DNA from 3 places in the Bacillus sp. FSL K6-6540 genome. Region 3 is predicted to be linked to each of the others. Evidence: riboswitches for the same ligand, from Rfam matches in the RefSeq annotation. Region 3 holds a riboswitch; each other region holds the start of a gene.
What was found. A riboswitch is a leader RNA that binds a small molecule or an ion and turns the genes downstream of it on or off. The one in region 3 is predicted to bind cobalamin.
Positions count from the first base shown of each region.

Region 1: linked by a shared signal. The riboswitch ahead of MHH82_RS32635 (ABC transporter substrate-binding protein) and the one ahead of MHH82_RS26185 (ABC transporter substrate-binding protein) in region 3 are both predicted to bind cobalamin.
Region 2: linked by a shared signal. The riboswitch ahead of MHH82_RS03365 (ribonucleoside-diphosphate reductase subunit alpha) and the one ahead of MHH82_RS26185 (ABC transporter substrate-binding protein) in region 3 are both predicted to bind cobalamin.

Region 1 covers NZ_JBBOXH010000002.1:30,761-37,055, reverse strand. The annotation lists gene yvrH (two-component system response regulator YvrH) at 1-300, shown strand, start outside; gene yvrG (two-component system sensor histidine kinase YvrG) at 297-2,039, shown strand; gene MHH82_RS32645 (SMP-30/gluconolactonase/LRE family protein) at 2,111-2,989, shown strand; gene MHH82_RS32640 (SDR family NAD(P)-dependent oxidoreductase) at 3,028-3,819, opposite strand; cobalamin riboswitch at 3,973-4,111, shown strand; gene MHH82_RS32635 (ABC transporter substrate-binding protein) at 4,217-5,161, shown strand; gene MHH82_RS32630 (FecCD family ABC transporter permease) at 5,124-6,185, shown strand; gene MHH82_RS32625 (ABC transporter ATP-binding protein) at 6,185-6,295, shown strand, end outside.
Region 2 covers NZ_JBBOXH010000001.1:771,892-778,186, forward strand. The annotation lists gene MHH82_RS03355 (GNAT family N-acetyltransferase) at 1-837, shown strand, start outside; gene MHH82_RS03360 (ribonucleotide-diphosphate reductase subunit beta) at 943-1,974, opposite strand; gene MHH82_RS03365 (ribonucleoside-diphosphate reductase subunit alpha) at 2,607-4,940, opposite strand; cobalamin riboswitch at 5,134-5,366, opposite strand; gene MHH82_RS03370 (MTH1187 family thiamine-binding protein) at 5,728-6,033, shown strand; tRNA gene MHH82_RS03375 (tRNA-Thr) at 6,142-6,213, shown strand.
Region 3 covers NZ_JBBOXH010000001.1:5,887,784-5,894,078, forward strand. The annotation lists gene MHH82_RS26180 (FecCD family ABC transporter permease) at 1-1,032, opposite strand, end outside; gene MHH82_RS26185 (ABC transporter substrate-binding protein) at 1,029-2,033, opposite strand; cobalamin riboswitch at 2,290-2,492, opposite strand; gene MHH82_RS26190 (histidine phosphatase family protein) at 2,630-3,409, opposite strand; gene cbiB (adenosylcobinamide-phosphate synthase CbiB) at 3,400-4,377, opposite strand; gene MHH82_RS26200 (adenosylcobinamide amidohydrolase) at 4,374-5,108, opposite strand; gene cobD (threonine-phosphate decarboxylase CobD) at 5,190-6,295, opposite strand, start outside.

The sequences.
Region 1 (6,295 bases), on a different contig from region 3:
TTTACTTTTTCTCCGCAAAATGCCGAGCTGATCGTAGGCGGGGAAGCCGTTGCCTGTTCAGCCCAGCTTCTGCAGCTTTTGCAGTATTTTTGTGAACACCCTAACGTGGTGCTTTCCAAAGATCAAATATATGAAAAAGTATGGGGCTATCCTTCCTACGGTGACAACAACACCGTCATGGTACATATTCGCAAGCTTAGGGAGAAGATTGAGCGCGATCCGAGCAATCCGGAGTATATTGTAACCGTTCGAGGTCTCGGCTATCGTTTTATCCCAAATCCTGAAGGCAAGCGGTCATGAGGTTAAGATGGAAGTTTTTGTTTCACTTTTTCGGCCAGATGCTGATTGTGATCCTGCTGCTTACGGTTATGCTTGTTGCGTCGTTTTTCTATTTAGACGCTCGTTTTAGCGATGCGGAATCCAATTCAGGGCTGACGAAGGCAACGACCGACACACTTGAGGCATATCTCGATGTAAACGAAGACGGGACATGGGAAGTGGATAATTTCCTGAAGAAATCTGTTGATAAACAGCACGGCTGGATGCAAATCATTGATTCGGAAGGAAACACTGATTATTCCTACGGCGTGCCAAAAGACGTGCCGGGCACCTATACCAAGAAAGAGCTTTTGTCTATTTATAAAACCAAAAAGCTTCATAACTATAAACTGAATTATTGGGCCATCAATATTGAAGATAAGTCGTATCTTCTATTGTCCGGCTGGAAATCAAAAAGTGAACAGCTCCTGACTTCCGTTGAAAAGCGCGAACAAAAGATAGACTCGCTAGCGCACTATAAGTCCAGTACCGTCGACTATATTAAGCGGAAAAAAGGCGCCATTTACCTGTTAGACAGCAATGGAAAGATTCTCGACAGCATCAACAGCACAAAAAGCGAAAGAAAAACGATGAACCAGCTGGAGCTGCTTAAATACAGCTCTAAACCTTGGAACTATAAGCGGGAAATTTCCGTTAAGATCCTCAATAAAGACAGATGGATGGTCGCTACGGTGCCGAACCCTGTCTATGTAACCGATCAGGAGTTTAACAAATCGTTCCTGAAGGTTGTATTAAAAGCGATGTTTCTCGTGATGGCCGTTTTGTTCATGTATATCATTTGGATGACCGTTTGGTATATGTTCCGATTCGGGCTGCCGATTTTTCATACGATTAGATGGCTGGTCAATCTGTCAAAAGGGAAGCTTGAGGAGCCCAGAAACCGGGAAGGCCGTCCTGTCAGCAAAAATAAAAAGGGAAAAATCAAACAGCCGTACCGCTTCTTCGGTGAGATATTTGAATCAATGGATCAGCTGACTGAAACGCTGAGAAGGGATAAAAGAAACAGAGAAAAAATCCAGGCGACAAGGGAAGAATGGATTGCCGGTTTGTCACATGACTTAAAAACACCGCTCAGCAGCATTTACGGCTACAGCATGATGCTCGAGTCGAAGCAGTATGACTGGTCGCCGGAAGAAGTGAAAGAAATGGGGCAGGTTGTCAGAGAAAAATCTGAATACATGTCCAAGCTGATTGAAGACTTAAATTTAACGTATCGCCTGAAAAATGATGCTCTTCCTATTGAGAGAAATCTCACTAGCCTTATCCCGTTTTTTAAAAATGTCATTGAGGATTTTAAGAAAAATCCGTTTTCTGAAGGCTATGATATCTCGTTTGTATCCAAAGAAGAGCATATTGAATTTGCCCTTGATGAAGCGTGGTTCAGGCGCATATTAGAAAACCTCCTTGGGAATGCCGTGAAGCACAACGACAAAGGAACAGAGATTCAAGTCATTCTGGAGCAAACAAAAAATCATATATCTTTAAAGGTGAAGGACAATGGGAAAGGAATGGATGAAGAAACGATTACCCATTTGTTTAACCGTTACTACAGAGGGACGAACACAAAAGATTCAACTGCCGGAACGGGTCTCGGGCTCGCGATTGCCAAGGAGCTTGTCCATCTCCATAACGGAACGATCCATGTGAACAGCAGAATGAACATTGGAACGGTCATTACCATCCTTTTTAAAAAACAATAAACATCAAGTGGTTTGGACACCTCTTTGCCGGGAATAACAATATATAGACTGAAGCTAAAGAGGTGTAACACATGGATGCAGTATTGGAAGCAGACACTCGGGCAGTGATTGGAGAAGGCCCGTTATGGGATGAAGAAAACGGCCGCTTATATTGGGTTGATATCCTGGGGAGCGAGCTCCATATCTTTGACCCTGAAGAAAAAATCAACCGATCAATCAAATTCAAATCCTTTGTGACGGCGCTTGCGAAATATTCAAAGGATGAACTGATTATGACCATGAAGGACGGGTTTTACCTGTATCATCTTCGGGATGACAGCTTGGAAAAAATTAAACAGCCGAAGGACATGCATGAGAGCCTGAGATTTAATGATGCTAAATGTGACCCGTACGGAAGGCTTTGGGCGGGGACGACGAGCATGGAAGGCGAGCAAAAACAGGCGTCGCTGTACCGTTTGAATCTAGACGGCAGTCTTGTCAAAATCAAGGATCAAGTCTCCACCTCAAACGGTTTGGATTGGGACCGCGAGCGGAATTTGATGTATTACATCGACACGCCGACGCAGGAGATTGTGCGTTACAGCTATGATCCTCAAAGCGGAGATGTTTCGAATCCAGAACCTGTCTATCGTTTTGATCAGTCAGACGGATTACCGGACGGCATGACAATTGACCAAAATGGCATGCTGTGGGTGGCGCTGTTTGGCGGCAGCCGCGTTGTTCACATTGACCCGTTTCAGAAAAAAGAAATCAATTCAATCAGCGTGCCGGCTAAATATGTCACGTGCTGCGCGTTCGGCGGCAGAGACTTAAAAACCCTTTACATTACAACGGCAACAGAACAAATGACAGAAAAAGAGAGATACGAGCAGCCTCACGCTGGAGGGTTGTTTTCAGCACAACTGGAAACAGGCGGATATCAGCCGGTACCATTTGCTGGAGACGTATAAAAAAAACGCATCCGAAACACGGATGCGTTTTTTTTATACTACAGAGAACGGATAATGCCGCCTTCCACACGCTGTGCCGTGCCGTTAATGGCGGATGCGGCGTCAGACGCGAGGAATACGATTGTGTTAGCGACTTCTTCTGCTGTCGCGTATCGCTGAATAAGTGAGGTTGGCTCATTGACCTTGAAATAGTCTTTGATAAATGAATCTGTATCCTGGCCGGCTGCTTGTGCGGCACCTTCCATATAGGATGCCACGCCCTCTGTCCAAGTAGGTCCCGGGAGCACTGAGTTAACCGTCACATTTGTGCCTTTTGTCATTTCAGCCATTCCTCTTGAAAGGCTGATCAGCGCCGTTTTTGTCATTGAGTATGGAATCATCGTTGGCAGCGGTTTGACGCCTGCTTCACTTGCAATATTTAAAATGCGGCCGCTGTTTTTGGCAAGCATTTTTGGAAGGAAGTGACGGCTTGTCCGAACGGCGCTCATCACGTTCACTTCGAAATATTGATTCCACTCTTCATCTGTCACATCGGCGAAGTCTTTTACCTCGAAGAAACCAAGGTTGTTGACAAGGATATCGATATCACCGATTTCATTTACTTTTTCGATAAAAGCCGCTGCTTCATCTGTTTTTGACAAATCGGCAGCAGCACCGTGCACTGTTCCATAGCCAGAAAGCTCTTCAATGGTGCGATCGACAGTCTCCTGTTTGCGTCCGTTGACAATGACTGCCGCACCCTCTTGCAGAAAGCTTTTTGCGGCGGCTTTCCCGATACCGGACGTCGAGCCGGTGATTAAGACGAGTTTGTCATTTAGCTGTAAATCCATAAGAATCATTCCTTTTGATTGATGATGGTATTAAGTATACAAGATCAAATTTAGTGTTTACGAGGATTTTGCTCCCATACACAATACGGGGAAAAGTCATTCAGGACACATATACAAGCCTGTCAGTCATATAGTATAATTACTCCGAAAAAAGGATACGAATGTCAAATAGGTGCCGGTCCGTGAACAACAGCCGGCTTAAAAGGGAAACCGGTAAAAGCCGGTGCGGTCCCGCCACTGTAATTGGCCAAGCGCCAAGAGCCAGGATACCTGCCTGTTTGATCAGCACGAATTCTGCGAGGACAGATGATGTGTAAACAATAGGCTTTTTTGTGTTGTTTACAGCATCTTTACCGTCGTAGAGATGCTTTTTTAGTTCGTTTAGGAGGAAAAGATTATGAAAAAACGAGACGGGATATGGACTGCGCTCCTGTTGGCTGTTGTTATGCTGGCAGGCTGCGGCAATCCTGCGGATCAGAAGGATTCAAAGGCAAAACAAAAAACAGAAGCGTTTCCTGTCACCATTGATGATGCGTCAAATCAAGATGTAACCATCAAAAAAGAGCCAAAAAAGATTGTTTCATTAATGCCGAGCAACACAGAAATTACATACGCACTCGGCCTTGGTGACAAAGTGGTCGGTGTCACCACAAACGATACCTATCCAAAGGAAGTCAAAAAGGTTGAGAAAGTCGGAGATATGAATGTAAACGTTGAAAAAGTCATTTCTCTAAAACCAGATCTCGTTCTGGCCCATGAGTCTTCCATGTCAGCATCAGCAGATGCCATCAAACAGCTGAAGGACGCGGGCATTACAGTGCTGACTGTCAATGATGCACAATCATTCTCCGAGGTGTACAAATCAATCGAAATGATCGGAGAAGCTGGCGGGGCGGAGAAAAAAGCCGATCAGCTCGTGAAAAGCATGAAATCAGATCTAAAGGATATTCAAGAAAAAGCGAAAACCATTTCAAAAGACGAGGAGAAAAGCGTATTTATCGAGGTTTCTCCTGATCCTGACATTTATACAACCGGAAAAGATACGTTTATGAATGAAATGCTGAATGTCATCCATGCTAAAAACGCAGCTGCGGATCAGACAGGATGGGTGCAAATGACAGATGAGGCGATCGTAAAACTCAATCCTGATGCAATTGTTACAACGGACGGTGTGAAAGCGAAAGCTGTGGAAAAACGCGATGGCTGGAGCGAAATCAATGCTGTGAAACATCATCGTGTATATGATGTGGACCCTGATCTTGTGACACGTTCCGGTCCCCGTCTGATCGAAGGGGTCGAAGAACTTGCGGAAAGCATTTACCCGGATACGTTTAAGGAATAATCGTTATGCCGCATATATCATTGGTTTCTCATTTTTAGCCGTGAGCATCATCTTAGGAATTTCTTGCGGCAGCCTGCATATTCCTATTCCCGCTGTTTTTCGTGTCTTTTGGCATCAAGGCTTCGGCGGCTCTATCGGTTCTGATGATCCGATGTACACTAATATTATGATGAATATCAGACTGCCGAGAGTTGTGCTGGCCGCCCTTGTGGGGGCGGCTCTTTCTATTGCAGGGGCCGCTTTTCAAGGATTGTTGAAAAATCCACTTGCTGATCCCTATACGCTAGGTGTGTCATCCGGTGCTTCAGTCGGAGCTGTTGTGACTCTGTTCTTAGGTCTGCACCTTCCTGTCATCGGAGGGTTTACACTCCCGGTTGTGAGTGTAGCCGCGGCACTTGCCACGATGGCGGCGGTCCTTTTCTTCAGCCGCCTCGTTCATGCTTCGATGTCTGTTTCCACCCTCATTTTGACCGGTGTCATCACCAACTCTTTTTTAGGCGCATTTATTTCTCTTATCATCGCCTTGACAGGAGACAACCTGCTTCCGATTGTGCATTGGCTGCTTGGCAGCGTCTCAATGAGGGGCTGGAGCTATGTTATTTTGTTTCTCCCGTTTTTTCTTTTGGGAACCATTTTATTGATTATAAACGGAAGGGAACTGAACGTGATGACATATGGAGAAGATAAAGCAAAGCTTCTTGGAGTCAGCGTTCAGCAGAGGAAGATGATGATATTAATAGCAGGATCTCTTTTGACGGGAAGCGCTGTGGCAGTATCGGGCACGATCGGCTTTGTCGGCCTTGTGATTCCGCATATCACAAGGCTATTGTGGGGAACGGACCATCGGCATTTACTGCCGCTGTCCGCCTTGCTAGGGGCAGGGTTTCTCGTTTTAGCCGATCTGCTTTCCAGAACCATCATTGAGCCGATTGAACTGCCGATCGGGATCATTACGTCCTTGGCGGGAGCGCCTGTGTTCGCTCTTATTTTAATTCGGCAGCACCGCGGGAGGAGAAGCTTATGATGAAGGCAGAAGGGCTGTCGGGAGGATACGGCGACAGCCGCCTAATCAACAATGTCAGCTTAACAGTGGAGAAGGGAGAATTTCTCGGAATTCTTGGCCCTAATGGAAGC
Region 2 (6,295 bases), 5.1 Mb from region 3:
ACGGGCTTAAGGGACGACGAATTCTATACCCTTGAGGGACAACTCGAACGGATTCGAAAGGCCCGGGAATCCAGCAAGGCGGATCAGGCGTATCTCTATATGATTGGACTGCGGGATACCGAAACGATCATCGGCGAGATCATGCTGACGGAAGTGGTGCGGGGGAATTTGCAGAGCTGCTGGATCGGTTATTTTCTGGATCGGGACCATAACGGAAAGGGGTACATGACCGAGGCCGTTCAAATGGTGGTGAGGTTTGCCTTTCAGGAATTGAAGTTTCACCGGATTGAAGCGGGCGTGATGCCGCATAATTTAGGCTCGATCCGAGTGCTCCTGAAATCCGGCTTCCATAAAGAAGGCATCGCCAGGAAAAACGTGAAGATTAACGGGAAGTGGGAGGACCATCAGACACTGGCTTTGTTGAATGAAGAGGATGAGGAGGCCTCGCCCCCGATTCAGCGGTTCAATCCGACCGTCATCGCCCCGCCGATCGGTCCGTATACCCATGTAACCAAGGTTGCGAGAGGGGCGGAGCTGCTGGTGTTCTCCGGCCAGGTGGGGACCGACAGGGAGGGGAAGCTGCCGACCGATATGAAGGAGCAAGTAGAGAACACCTTGGCGAATATTCAGCGGGTATTGGCTTCGGAAACCATGTCGGCGGATCATATCGTCAAAATCAACATTTGGGCGGTTCAGGAGGTCGACTGGGATCATTTCCACCGGGTATGGGAGAAATTCCACGGGGGAAAGGCGCCGTCCATGACGATGGCCTACGTGCCGGCACTGGCGATGCCGTCCCTTCAGGTGGAGATTGAGGTCTGGGCCGCGAGGGGGTAACGCTTGATGTAGAGGAACGGATTGCAGCCGTCATATAAAGGCATAAAAAAACCTCCGGGATCCCTGTTTAGGGGACCTCGGAGGTTTTGTGTATATGAAGGAAACTTACAGATCGTCAAAGCCGTTGTCGTCGCCCACTTTGCCGTAGTTACGGGATTTGGCTTCGAAGAAGTCGGTTTTCGTTGCGTTGAGGGCTTCGTCGGAGAAAGGCTTGATCCATGGCATGCAGTTGACGTCTACGCCTTCGTAAGCTTTTTCCAGACCCATCATGGTGATGCGACGGTTCGCGATGTACTTGATGTAATCGCTCAACTCGTTCAGATCGATGCCGCGCACATTGCTGAGCGTGTAATGGGCCCAGTTGGTTTCGAGCTCGACGGCACGGTCAATGGTGCGGTACAGGTAGTCGATGTTCTCTTTGGTGTTCAGCTCAGGGAAATCCTTGAGCAGCTGCTTGAACACTTCGGCGAAGAAGTAGCAGTGCTGGTTCTCGTCACGCTGAATATAGGAGATCATCTGGCTGGTTGCCATCATCTTCTGGTCACGGGCCAGGTTGTAGAAGAAGGCAAACGTGCTGTAGAAGAAAATCCCTTCCAGGATCAGGTCGGCGACCATGGCTTCGAAGAAGGATTGCGGCGACGGATTGTCGCGGAAATTCTGGTAAATGTTCGAGATGAACTGGTTGCGCTCCAGAAGAACCGGATCATGCTTCCAGTATTCGAAGATTTCCTTCTGCTCCTGCTCCGACACGATGGAGGAAAGCACGTAGGAATAGGATTGGTTGTGAACCACCTCTTGCTGACCGATGATGGCCGAGATGGCTTCGAGCGACGAGTCAGTGAAGTAGCGCTTCACGTCGCCGACAAACATCGTCTGCATGGAATCGAGCACAGCCAGCAGGGAGATGTTGATTTTGAAGGTGCGCTGCTCTTCAGGGTCCAGACGCGGGAACTGCTGCGCATCCTTGGACATCGGAATTTCATCCGCGATCCAGTGGTTCAGCAGCAGAACCTTATACAATTTATACATATGAGGCATCCGAATGTCGTTCCAGTTCAGGATCCCGGAGCATTCACCTTCAATGACGCGAGTGGAGCGGTTGGGTGCTTCGGTGTTAAATATCTTTTGCATTTGCATGCCGATTTTCTCTCCTTGTATTTCATAATAGGGCGGCGCATAGGCGAAGCTGAGGGACACCTCGCGGCATATTCATGGACCGGGTATCACACCGGGACGGGTATCCATCTCCAGCCGCTGTTGTCCGCCCTTTGCCTGAATGTATTGTAAAGGTTGCAAAGGGCTCCCAAAGGCGGACGTAAACTCTTCCGATTGGATACCCTTACCCTTGTAGTCTTTTAGTTAGAAAGCTAATTCCCGCCCGCTATACGAGAACCCTCGCATGCAGCCGTTCGATGCTTGTATTGAACCAAGCCTCCAGCGATTCCCGAAGGGAAAGCGCTCCTAGCAAGATGTAACTCAACAAATCGAACGAAGTACTCATTCGTCTCCGCACCGCATGAAAAGCGATTCCCAAGGGGAGAGCGGTCCCAGCAGACAGTAACTCAACAAATGGCACGAAGTAACTCAGAAGTCCCCGCGCCGCATTCCAGCGTTCCCGCAGGGAGAAAGCGCTCCTAGCCACTAAAGTAACTTAAGAAGCGCCTCATTCACATCTTACCCACCTTGCGGGTGTCCAGAGGGCAGAGCCCTTGGGGCCCTCCCTTGGAAGGGAGGGTTTGGGTGGGTTCGAAAAAGGTTAATCTAAACTCTTAGCTTGCGCACGACTCACACTCTTCAATCGTTAACGCACGGCTGCGTACATAGTACGTGGATTTGATACCGGCTTTCCAGGCATGCAGATGCAGCTCCAGGAATTCCGAAGCCCGGATATCAGGGCGTACGTACAGGTTAAAGCTTTGCGCTTGGTCAACGTGACGCTGACGGGCGGCAGCCATTTTGATGGACCAATGCTGGTCGATCAAGAAAGCCGTTTTGTAGTACCAGATCGTTTTCTCGGACAGATCCGGAGCAGGGTTCGCCACTTTATAAGTGGTTTTTTCTTCATAAGACAGAAGTTCGTACAATGGATCGATGCTCGCCGTGGAACCCGCGATGATCGAAGTGGAGCCGTTCGGCGCGATGGCAAACAGCCATGCGTTACGGACGCCGTTCGCTTGCACTTCCTGCTGCAATTCACGCCACTGTTCGGTGGTCACGAACTTGCCTTCATGCTCGCCGTCGGTATAACCGCGGAACGTGAAGTACTCGCCGCTCTCCCAGTCGGAGCCTTTGAATTTCGGATAGTGGCCTTTTTCCTTGGCCAACTCCATGCTGGATTTGACGAGCAGGTAGTTGATGTGTTCGTACAGATTGTCATTATAGGCAACGGCTTCGTCGGATTCCCAGCGGATGCCTTCCAGGGCCAGCAAGTGGTGCAGACCGAAGGTGCCGAGACCGACCGCGCGATATTGGCTGTTGGTGTATTGAGCTTGCAGAACTTCAATATTGTTAATGTCGATGACGTTATCCAGCATGCGAACCTGGATCGGAACGAGACGCTCCAGCACACCGGCAGGTACGGCACGAGCCAAGTGGATGGAGTTCAGGTTGCAGACAACGAAATCGCCAGGGATTTTGGAAATCACGATCCGGGTTTGGCCGTCTTTCGTAACCAGCTCCTCTTGCTCAACGACCGTCGGAGATTGGTTCTGCATGATCTCCGTGCACAGGTTGGAAGAGTAGATCATGCCATGAGCCGAGTTCGGGTTCGCACGGTTGACCGTGTCGCGGTAGAACATGTACGGCGTACCGGTTTCAAGCTGGGACTTCATGATGCGCTTCATAATGTCGATGGCTTGTACGGTAATGCGCGGCAGCAGCGGGTTCGCTACGGCTTCCGCGTATTTTTGGCGGAATTCGCCTTCGCCTTGAGTATGGTCATAGAAGTCCTCCAGACCTAGCGGACGGCCGTTCTCGTCTTTCCAGCCCATGATTTTCTTCACTTCATGCGGACAGAACAGGCTCCACTCTTCACGAGCTTCGACAGCCTCCATGAACAGGTCGGGCAGACATACGCCATGGAACACGTCATGCGCTCTCATGCGCTCGTCGCCGTTGTTCAGCTTCAGATCCAGGAAGGACAGGATGTCTTTGTGGAACACATCCAGATAAACCGCGATGGCACCTTTACGAGTTCCCAATTGGTCAACGCTAACAGCGGTGTTGTTCAGCTGGCGAATCCAAGGGATGACGCCGGAACTGGTATTCTTGTGACCACGGATGTCAGAGCCGCGTGCACGGACTTTACCGAGGTATACCCCGATGCCGCCGCCCATTTTGCTGAGACGGGCGATGTCCGTATTGGAATCGAAGATTCCTTCCAGGGAGTCGTCCACGGTATCGATGAAGCAGCTGGACAGCTGGCCGGCTACTTTTTTACCTGCATTGGACATGGTCGGCGTAGCCGCCGTCATGTACAGGTTACTCATGGCCCAGTAGGCTTCCTTGACAAGGTCAAGACGCTTGTCGGCAGGCTCGTTATGCATGAGGAACATCGCGATGACCATGTAGCGTTCTTGCGGAAGTTCCATGACGCGACCGTCAAAGTCGTTTGCCAGGTAACGCTCAGCCAGCGTCAACAGACCGATGTAATCAAACAGCAGATCGCGGCTTGGATCGATGCATTCGCCGAGTTCTTCGATTTGTTCTTTGGTGTAGCTGGTCAGAAGGTCCTCGCGATAGATGCCTTTCTGTACAAGCTCCGTAATGAGCGGGTAGAAGGCACCGTATGGTTCTTCCGGGTATGCTTTGTATCGGCGGTTGGTAGCCGCTTTTTTATATAAAGAGGTCAGAAACGAACGCGCAGCCGCAAACTTCCAATTCGGCTCCTCTTTGGTTACAAGCTCAAGGGCGGACATCGTGAAGGCGCTGCTGATTTCTTCGCCGGTAACTTGCTCACCGCGCAATTTGGCATTGACGCCGCGAAGCAGACGCTCCTTATCGAGCATGTCCAATCCTTTCAGAGTCCGGTCGGCATAGACGGAGAGGCGAATTTCATCAAAGGCGAGCTGACGGTTGTTCGGTTTAACTACGAGCTGGGGCATGAATAAATTCCTCGCTTTCTTCGGGGGAAATATGAAAAAGGACATCAAAAAAACATTTTCTAAAACCCGCGGGCAGGCTTGAAAATGTCCGTGCGCTGTGATCGGAAATGACGTTTGACATAAGCCCTTGAACGGGCATGATGTTATGTACAGACGCAAGTTTAACGAACACTTACCTAAAGCCCCGTAGGTTGGTGTCTGCTGCATATAGGCAGGTCTCTGACTCGGGCTTCTGCCTCCCGGCGGTGCCTTCCGAAAACCTTGATCCGATTGTTCGGTGGCTATGCCGTATGAGGAAGGCTGAAAAAATGATGAACAGCCTAAGAGCCCTTACAGTGGCGGGACCGTGATGGATTTACACCATGCTTCCCTATTAAGCCGGACTGCCTTATGGGTTGATCCGGCACCTATATACACTATATTTGGTTGTTGTTAATCTAATTTAACTCAATATATTGTGTTTGTAAACCATATTCTTAAAATTGAACGCAAAAAGAATTATAGCAAACGAGCGGTCATTGTGCCAGTTAAGAAACTGTCAAAAGGCGATAAGATTTCCTGGATTGTGACCAAATGCGACCTTTTCTGCGCAGATACCGCGTATATTCTCGTTTTGACAAAATAGGATATTACCGTATGGATGAGGCGGGCAGGATACACTATATCTTGTGTGAAGCTAAAATTGAAGGGCTTTGATATGGCGGACCGAAATTGGTATGATATCCGTATCCGGCATTGGAATTGAAGGGTCTTACATGATTGAGATATGACGAGGGAGGTTGTTCAGATGGCAATAGCAGAGGTAACGGTGATTCCGATCGGAACCGCAACCACGAGTTTAAGCGCTTATGTCGCCGAGATGCAGCGAATATTGAAACAGCAGGACGGGATTTCCTATGAGCTGACATCGATGAGCACGATCATCGAGGGAGAGCTTAACATGATCTGGCGGGCGATTGAGGCTTTGCATGAAGCGCCTTTTCTGTCCGGGGCAAAGCGCGTATCGACTTCCGTTAAAATTGACGACCGCAGGGACCAGGTCTCCTCGAGCAAACAGAAGATCCAATCCGTGCAGGAGAAGTTAGGCGGGTAATGCCACCAAATTCGGTGGATATTCCCGTTAGATTAGGACTTGCATTTTGCTGCCGAAGTATTATAATAATTTTTGTTGTTTCGAGAGGAATATCATCGAACCACATGTGCTGGTGTAGCTCAGGGGTAGAGCAACGCACTCGTAATGCGTAGGTCGGGGGTTCAATTCCCTTCACCAGCATCTTCATAAAGTCAATAATGGCACGGTTTTCCGACATTCGGAAACCGGGCCATTTTTGTTATTTATTCTGTTCTGCTACCAT
Region 3 (6,295 bases):
CCTGCGCCGTTTTTTGTTCCGGTACAGCAGATAAGCAAAGAACGGAGCGCCTATGAATGCCGTGACCACCCCGAGCGGGATTTCCGTCGGCGCCAAGACGGAGCGTGCTGCCGTATCGCACCAAACCATGAAAATCGCGCCGCCCAGCGCCGACAGGGGAACAATCACGCGGTAATCGGAGCCGGTGATCAGCCGAATCATATGCGGCACTACAAGCCCGACGAACCCGATCACGCCGGAAACCGATACGGCTGCCGCGGCAAGCAGGGTAGCGACGATCAGCACGCTGGTCTTCAGACGATCGACATTCAATCCCATATGAGCGGCCTGCCGTTCCCCGAGCGACAAAATGTTAAGCGCCCGCGACCTGCTCCATAGATATACGAAACCCACTGCAAAATACGGGAAAAGGATGGCCGTATACGACCATCCGCGCATGCTCAGGCTTCCCATCGTCCAGTACAGGATTTGGTTCACCGTATCTTTGGACATCACCGTCAGAAACGAAACGACGGCGCCCAGAAATGACTGCATGACCACCCCGGACAGGATGAGCCCATGGATCGGCAGTTTTCCTTGATCCCTTGCCAGCAGCAAAACAGCCCATAGGGTGCCTGCTCCGGTCAGAAACGCTACAACCGGCAGTGTGTAACCTCCGGCAAAGGAATATTCCATTCCGAAAAAAATCAGGGATGCCGCGCCAAGCGCAGCACCCGAGGACACACCGAGCGTAAACGGATCCGCCAGCGGATTGCGAAGCACGCCTTGAAAGGCGGCTCCGGCCACCGCCAGGGAGGCTCCAACAAGCATCCCGAGCAGGATCCGCGGCAATCTCACCTTCATCAGGATTTGCTCGGAGGAAGCTTCCCAGCCTGGAACGATGGAATCGCCGATTCCCGGCAGCCGGTGCAGCAGCATCGCTCCAATCTCTCTCACAGGCAGGTGAACGGAGCCGATTCCGAGACTGACAACCAAGGTTAGCAGTAAAAGGATCAGGCCGGCCGCACCGAATCCTGCAAGTTTTTTACTCATGGATTCATCAATTCCGGATAAACGGCCTTCGCCACTTCTATCAGTCCTTGCGTCACGCGCGGGCCCGGACGGCTGAGCAGATTGGCATCCACGGAAATAACCTGATCGTTCTTGATGGCTTCGATCTGATCCCAGCCGCCGCGCTCCTTGATCAGCTGATCCAATGTTTTCTTGGTGGCTTCGTCCACCACATCGTCCGTGTACAGAATAACGTCCGGGTTCGCGGCGATGATGTTCTCCTCGCTGATTTCGAACCAGCCTTCCGCATCGCCGGCTGCATTGACGCCGCCAGCTGCGGTAATGATCTCATCCATGAACTCGCCTTTGCCGACGGTCCATCCCGGAGAGAACTCCACGTACACTTTCTTCTTGTCTTCATCCTTCACGGATTTCACGGCTTCCGTAACGGCAGCCCATTCCTGCTTCATCTGATCGACGACCGCTTTCGCCTCGGCTTGACGGTCCGTAATTTGACCGATCAGCTCGATGTTCTCCATCACCGCATCGATGGTTTTCGGATCGTTGACGAACAGGGTAACGCCAAGCTCGCGCAATTTCTCGGCATTCTGGGCATTCATCGAAGCCGCGAATACCACATCGGCGTCGGCTGCGATGATCGCCTCTTCATTCACCTGGAACCCGCCCAGTTTAGGCTTGGATTTGGCCGCTTCGGGGTAATCGTCGTTATCGGATACGCCAACGATCTCCTCGTCCAGTCCCAATGCAAACAGTTTTTCCGTCTCGGACGGAGTCAGGGACGCAATCTTGGTCGGCGCTTTCTCAAACGTCATTTCCACGCCCGTTGAATCCTTGACGGTCAGCGGATACGTGGTCTTAAGCTCTTCCGCCGAATCCGCCGGCGCTTCGTTATTCTGCTCTTGCTGCTGTGCCGGCGGCGTCGCATCCTTCGGTGCTGCTTCTTCGCCGCCGCAGCCGATCAAGGCCAGGGCCATCAGTATGGCTACCAGAAGTACGGACCATGTTTTGTTTAATGCTTTCATCTCTTGGAATCCCCCTAAACATAATTGAGAACCTGGCGCAGGCGTGTCTAAATTCCTTCGGCCGATCCTTAACTGGTAAGAAACGTTCAATCTTCATACCCTAAGAAGCAAAAATCCCCGACTCCTCGATGACAAGGACTCAGGGATTACGTTTGTATCATAAGGACGCCGGGATAACCGTTCAACGATGGCGCCTTAAACTTCCGTCCGCATGGCTCCATGCGTCCGGTAAACGTAATCCTCTCCTCGAAGGACCGTCTTTCATTCGCTGAGGGCAGGTCTCCTGACTTGCAGGTTGTAACGACTTCTCCGCCTTCCCAAGCGCTAAAGGCTCAGTGGCATATGGAAAAGTCCCTGCTTCACAGTGGCGGGACCGTGCCGGACTTGCACCGGCTTCCCTATTAACCCGGCAGAAAACAATAACGCCCTCTGTCCGGGACCCTCGCAAATCATATGAATTTATGGATGATAGGCCAAGCATGGTTTCTCTGCACAAGATTATAGGCGATAAACCATCCCCTTACAACTGAAAGTTTCGGGCGTTTCGATTGCGTCATGACACCGATTTAGCCCGTTATCGCCTATTCCGACCGAAATCATACGTTTTCGTTTTGTTCGCTTAACCGTACGCCCCGCCAAAGTGCTCCGTCCCATGTCAGCTGCAGCTTGAGCACCTCGCCCGGCATAACCGACGTCGCCCAGAATTCCGTATCCGGCACGGTAGCCGCTACCATCTCCCGAATAACGCCGCCGTGGGTGACCACAAGCACGTCAACTCCTTCAGCGAGCGTTCCACGGCCATCATCACCACGCCTGGCCTCTGCCTCTGCCTCTGCCTCTGCCTCTGCCTCTGCCTCTGCCTCTGCCTGCGCAAGGGTATCCGGAGCTTCCTCCATATGCAATAATTCCTTCACATCCAAATGCAATCCCGACAAAAAGGCCTGGACGCGGGAACCGAAAGCTTCCCAACTCTCCCCGCTAGGCGGCGTAACTTCCGCAGGGTTATCGATCCAGCGCCGGTAGAGGGAATCCGTCTTCAAATCCTCGTAGGTCTTTCCTTCCCAATCCCCGAAATCCAGTTCGCGCAGCCGTGGGTCATATCGTACGCTCGGCATAAACTGGCCCAATATGTCATCATCAGGAACAGCACCCCTTTTTGAATCCGATAAGATCACATGGAGCGTCTGCCGGCAGCGGAGGAGATCGCTGCAATAGATCCGGACAAAATGCCTGCAACGAAGTTCCTCCCGCAGCGGGAGGAGCTGTTCCCTTCCCTCAGCCAGAATTCCCTGATCCTCATGGCCGAGATAACGGCGCTCCTCGTTCCACAACGTGCGGCCGTGGCGGACCAGATGCAGAATGATCCTCATATCCATAGGCTTCCTCCTGCCGCGGCAGCAAGTCCGAGCACCGCGGTACCCAGCATCGTAAACAAAACCGATACGCCCACAAGCAGACGGTTTGTCACCCTGATATCCTCCGCTTCGAGCGGTCGGTCGGGGTCCCCCATGAAAGCCCGGAACGAGATTACGCCTTGGTACGAATTTTCGCCTCCCAGGCGAATCCCCAGGGCACCGGCAACGGCCGATTCCGGGAAGCCGCTGTTCGGACTGGGATGCTTACGCGCATCTCGTTTAACCATCTTGATCGCTTGTTTCCACTGCAGCGAAAACATCGCCGCCGCAACGGTCAACAGCCCGGCGGTCAGGCGTGCCGGTATCCAATTGGCGAGATCGTCCAGCCGGGCGGAGGCCCAGCCTACATGCAGGTACTTCTCGTTTTTATAACCGACCATGGAATCCAGCGTATTCACGGCGCGGTAGGCCATCGCAAGCGGCGCCCCTCCGATCAGGGCAAAAAAAAGCGGAGCGATGACCGCGTCCACGATATTTTCCGCAACCGTCTCCACCGTCCCCCGCACAATTTCCGGCTCATCCAGATGAGCGGTGTCCCTCCCGACCACCATGCTGAGCGCTTGCCTGGCCTCGGCAATATTCCCGGAACGAAGATGGCCGTACACCTCCAATCCGGCCTCGCGCAGCCCCTTGATCGCAATCGTAGTCGCAATGAGAACGATCTCCGCACCCCAGGCAAGCCAAGGATGAATCGCTGCGCACAGCTCCAGCAGCAGCCAAGCCAGCACGAAGGAGCCGCCGGCCACGATCACCGGCAGCAATATCCCCGCCCGCTTCAGTCCCTGGGCGGAAGTCGTCCGCTGGCGTATCCACCCTTCGACCCGGCGGATCGCCTTCCCCATGCCGATGACGGGATGCGGCAGCCATCTCGGATCTCCGATCAGCAAGTCCAGCGCGACCGCCGCCCATATGACCCATACGACGGTCATATCCGATCCTCTCTTTCGGCGGCGATGCTCTCCGTGACGCTGTCGTAGACAAGACGTCCGATCATGCCGCCCAGATCGGTCGCGGTTCCGGCATAATGATGATTCACGTCATAGGCTGAATTGCCGCTGACCGCAAGGACCATCGCATCCGTCGTCGTTCCCGTGGCGGCGGCTCCGGTTTCATGATCCTTCACCCCCAGGTCATGCAGCGCCGCGGCTTTCGCTTCCGCTGCCGTCAGCATGGCGTTCACCATGCAAGCCGGCGTCAGCCTTCCGTCCACCGCCAGCACGACATTGATCGTGCCCGGCTGGTAAGCCGCGAAGGTCGTGCGTCTCGACCCGGCGCGGGCAGCATTGCCCACGCCCGCGGTAGTACAGCATAGAACGGAAGCTTGCTCGCCCCGAGCTTCCCGAATGGAGGCATATTTCAGTTTTACCGCCGTCATCAATCCTGCCGTGGAATCGGTCGGATAGCCGTGCCCAGCCATAAAGCTAACCATATCGTTTATCGGATCGCTGCAATCGTAATGCTTGTCGACATAACGGTTCACGATATGGTCCAAGTGCAGAAAACCGCCGCCGTATACGGCGCTGCTTATGGACGCAGCCGGACTCGGAAGCGAGATCCGAATATGCGGATGCTGCTGCTCCGAATCCAAGGACACGATGGCTCCTGGCCATGCATCCGAGTTATATGGACGATTGCTGCCTTTCAGAAAAGGTACTGCCATGTTTTTTCTCTCCCTGCTCCTTAAATATCTGAACCAACTGTACCTGTAGCGTTCTTCATATGGATCTGCTGCTAGAAATCCCTAAGTCGCGTCAGCAGAAGGATTTCCAAGGACCTCCGCGGTTATCGCCAGCAGTCTGTCGTTAGATCCGGCGTCCTTAACGGCTAACCGGATGTGGCGCTCACCAAGGCCCGGGTACATGGCGCAGCTGCGAACGAGCACGCCCCGCCTGCCCATTTCCTGCTGGAACGTCCCTGCATTCCAGGGCCGTGGAAGCTCCATCAGCAGAAAATTGGCCTCCCCCGGCGTAACGTCAAGCCCCAGCGCTCGTAAACCATGTATCAGCTTCTCGCGTTCCACGCGAATCAATTGCAGCGTATCCAGTTCATATTCCCTGCCGCTGCCAAGACAAGCCTCTCCCGCAAGCAGCGCCAGTCCATTGACGCTCCACGTCACCTGTTTGCCTGCCATGGCGCGTATCACGTCGGGGTGGGCAACCGTATACCCGAGCCGCAGGCCCGGTATCGCATAAAACTTGGTCATCGACCGGACAATGATCGTCCGCGGATAGTCCAGCAGTTCCGGCATCAACGTCTGTCTGTCCTCCGGCGGAATGAAATCGATGAAGGCCTCATCCAGCACCAGCCAGGTCCCTTCTTGCTCAGCGCATGCCGCCAGCTCGCGAATTTCCTCCAGGCTGTACTGAACCCCGTTCGGATTGTTCGGCTGTCCCACAAATACGAGATCCGTGCAGGCGATCAGCTCCATCATATCCGCCTTGTCCGCACGCCAGTCCCGCTCCGGCTGACCGCACACGGAGCGGATGTCCGAACCAAATTTCAAGGACAACTCCCGGTATTCGGAAAAACAAGGATCGACCACGCCGACCGTTCGAGGTTGCAGGCCCAGCAGCAGCAATGCCATGCACTCTGCAGCTCCATTCCCGACAAGAATGCACTGGGCATCGGTGCCCAATTCCTCTGCGAGCAGCCTCTTGAATTCGCGGTGCCCCGGATCCGGATAACGAATCACCGCGCTCATCCCTTCTTCTAACGCTGCCATGACCCCTTGTGGCGGTCCTAGCGGGTTAATATTCGCGCTGTAATCCAGAAAAGCCGAGGCTGCCCTTCCATATACAGCCGCCGCCGTCTCCACGTCCCCGCCGTGTCCGTACACCTCGATCAAAG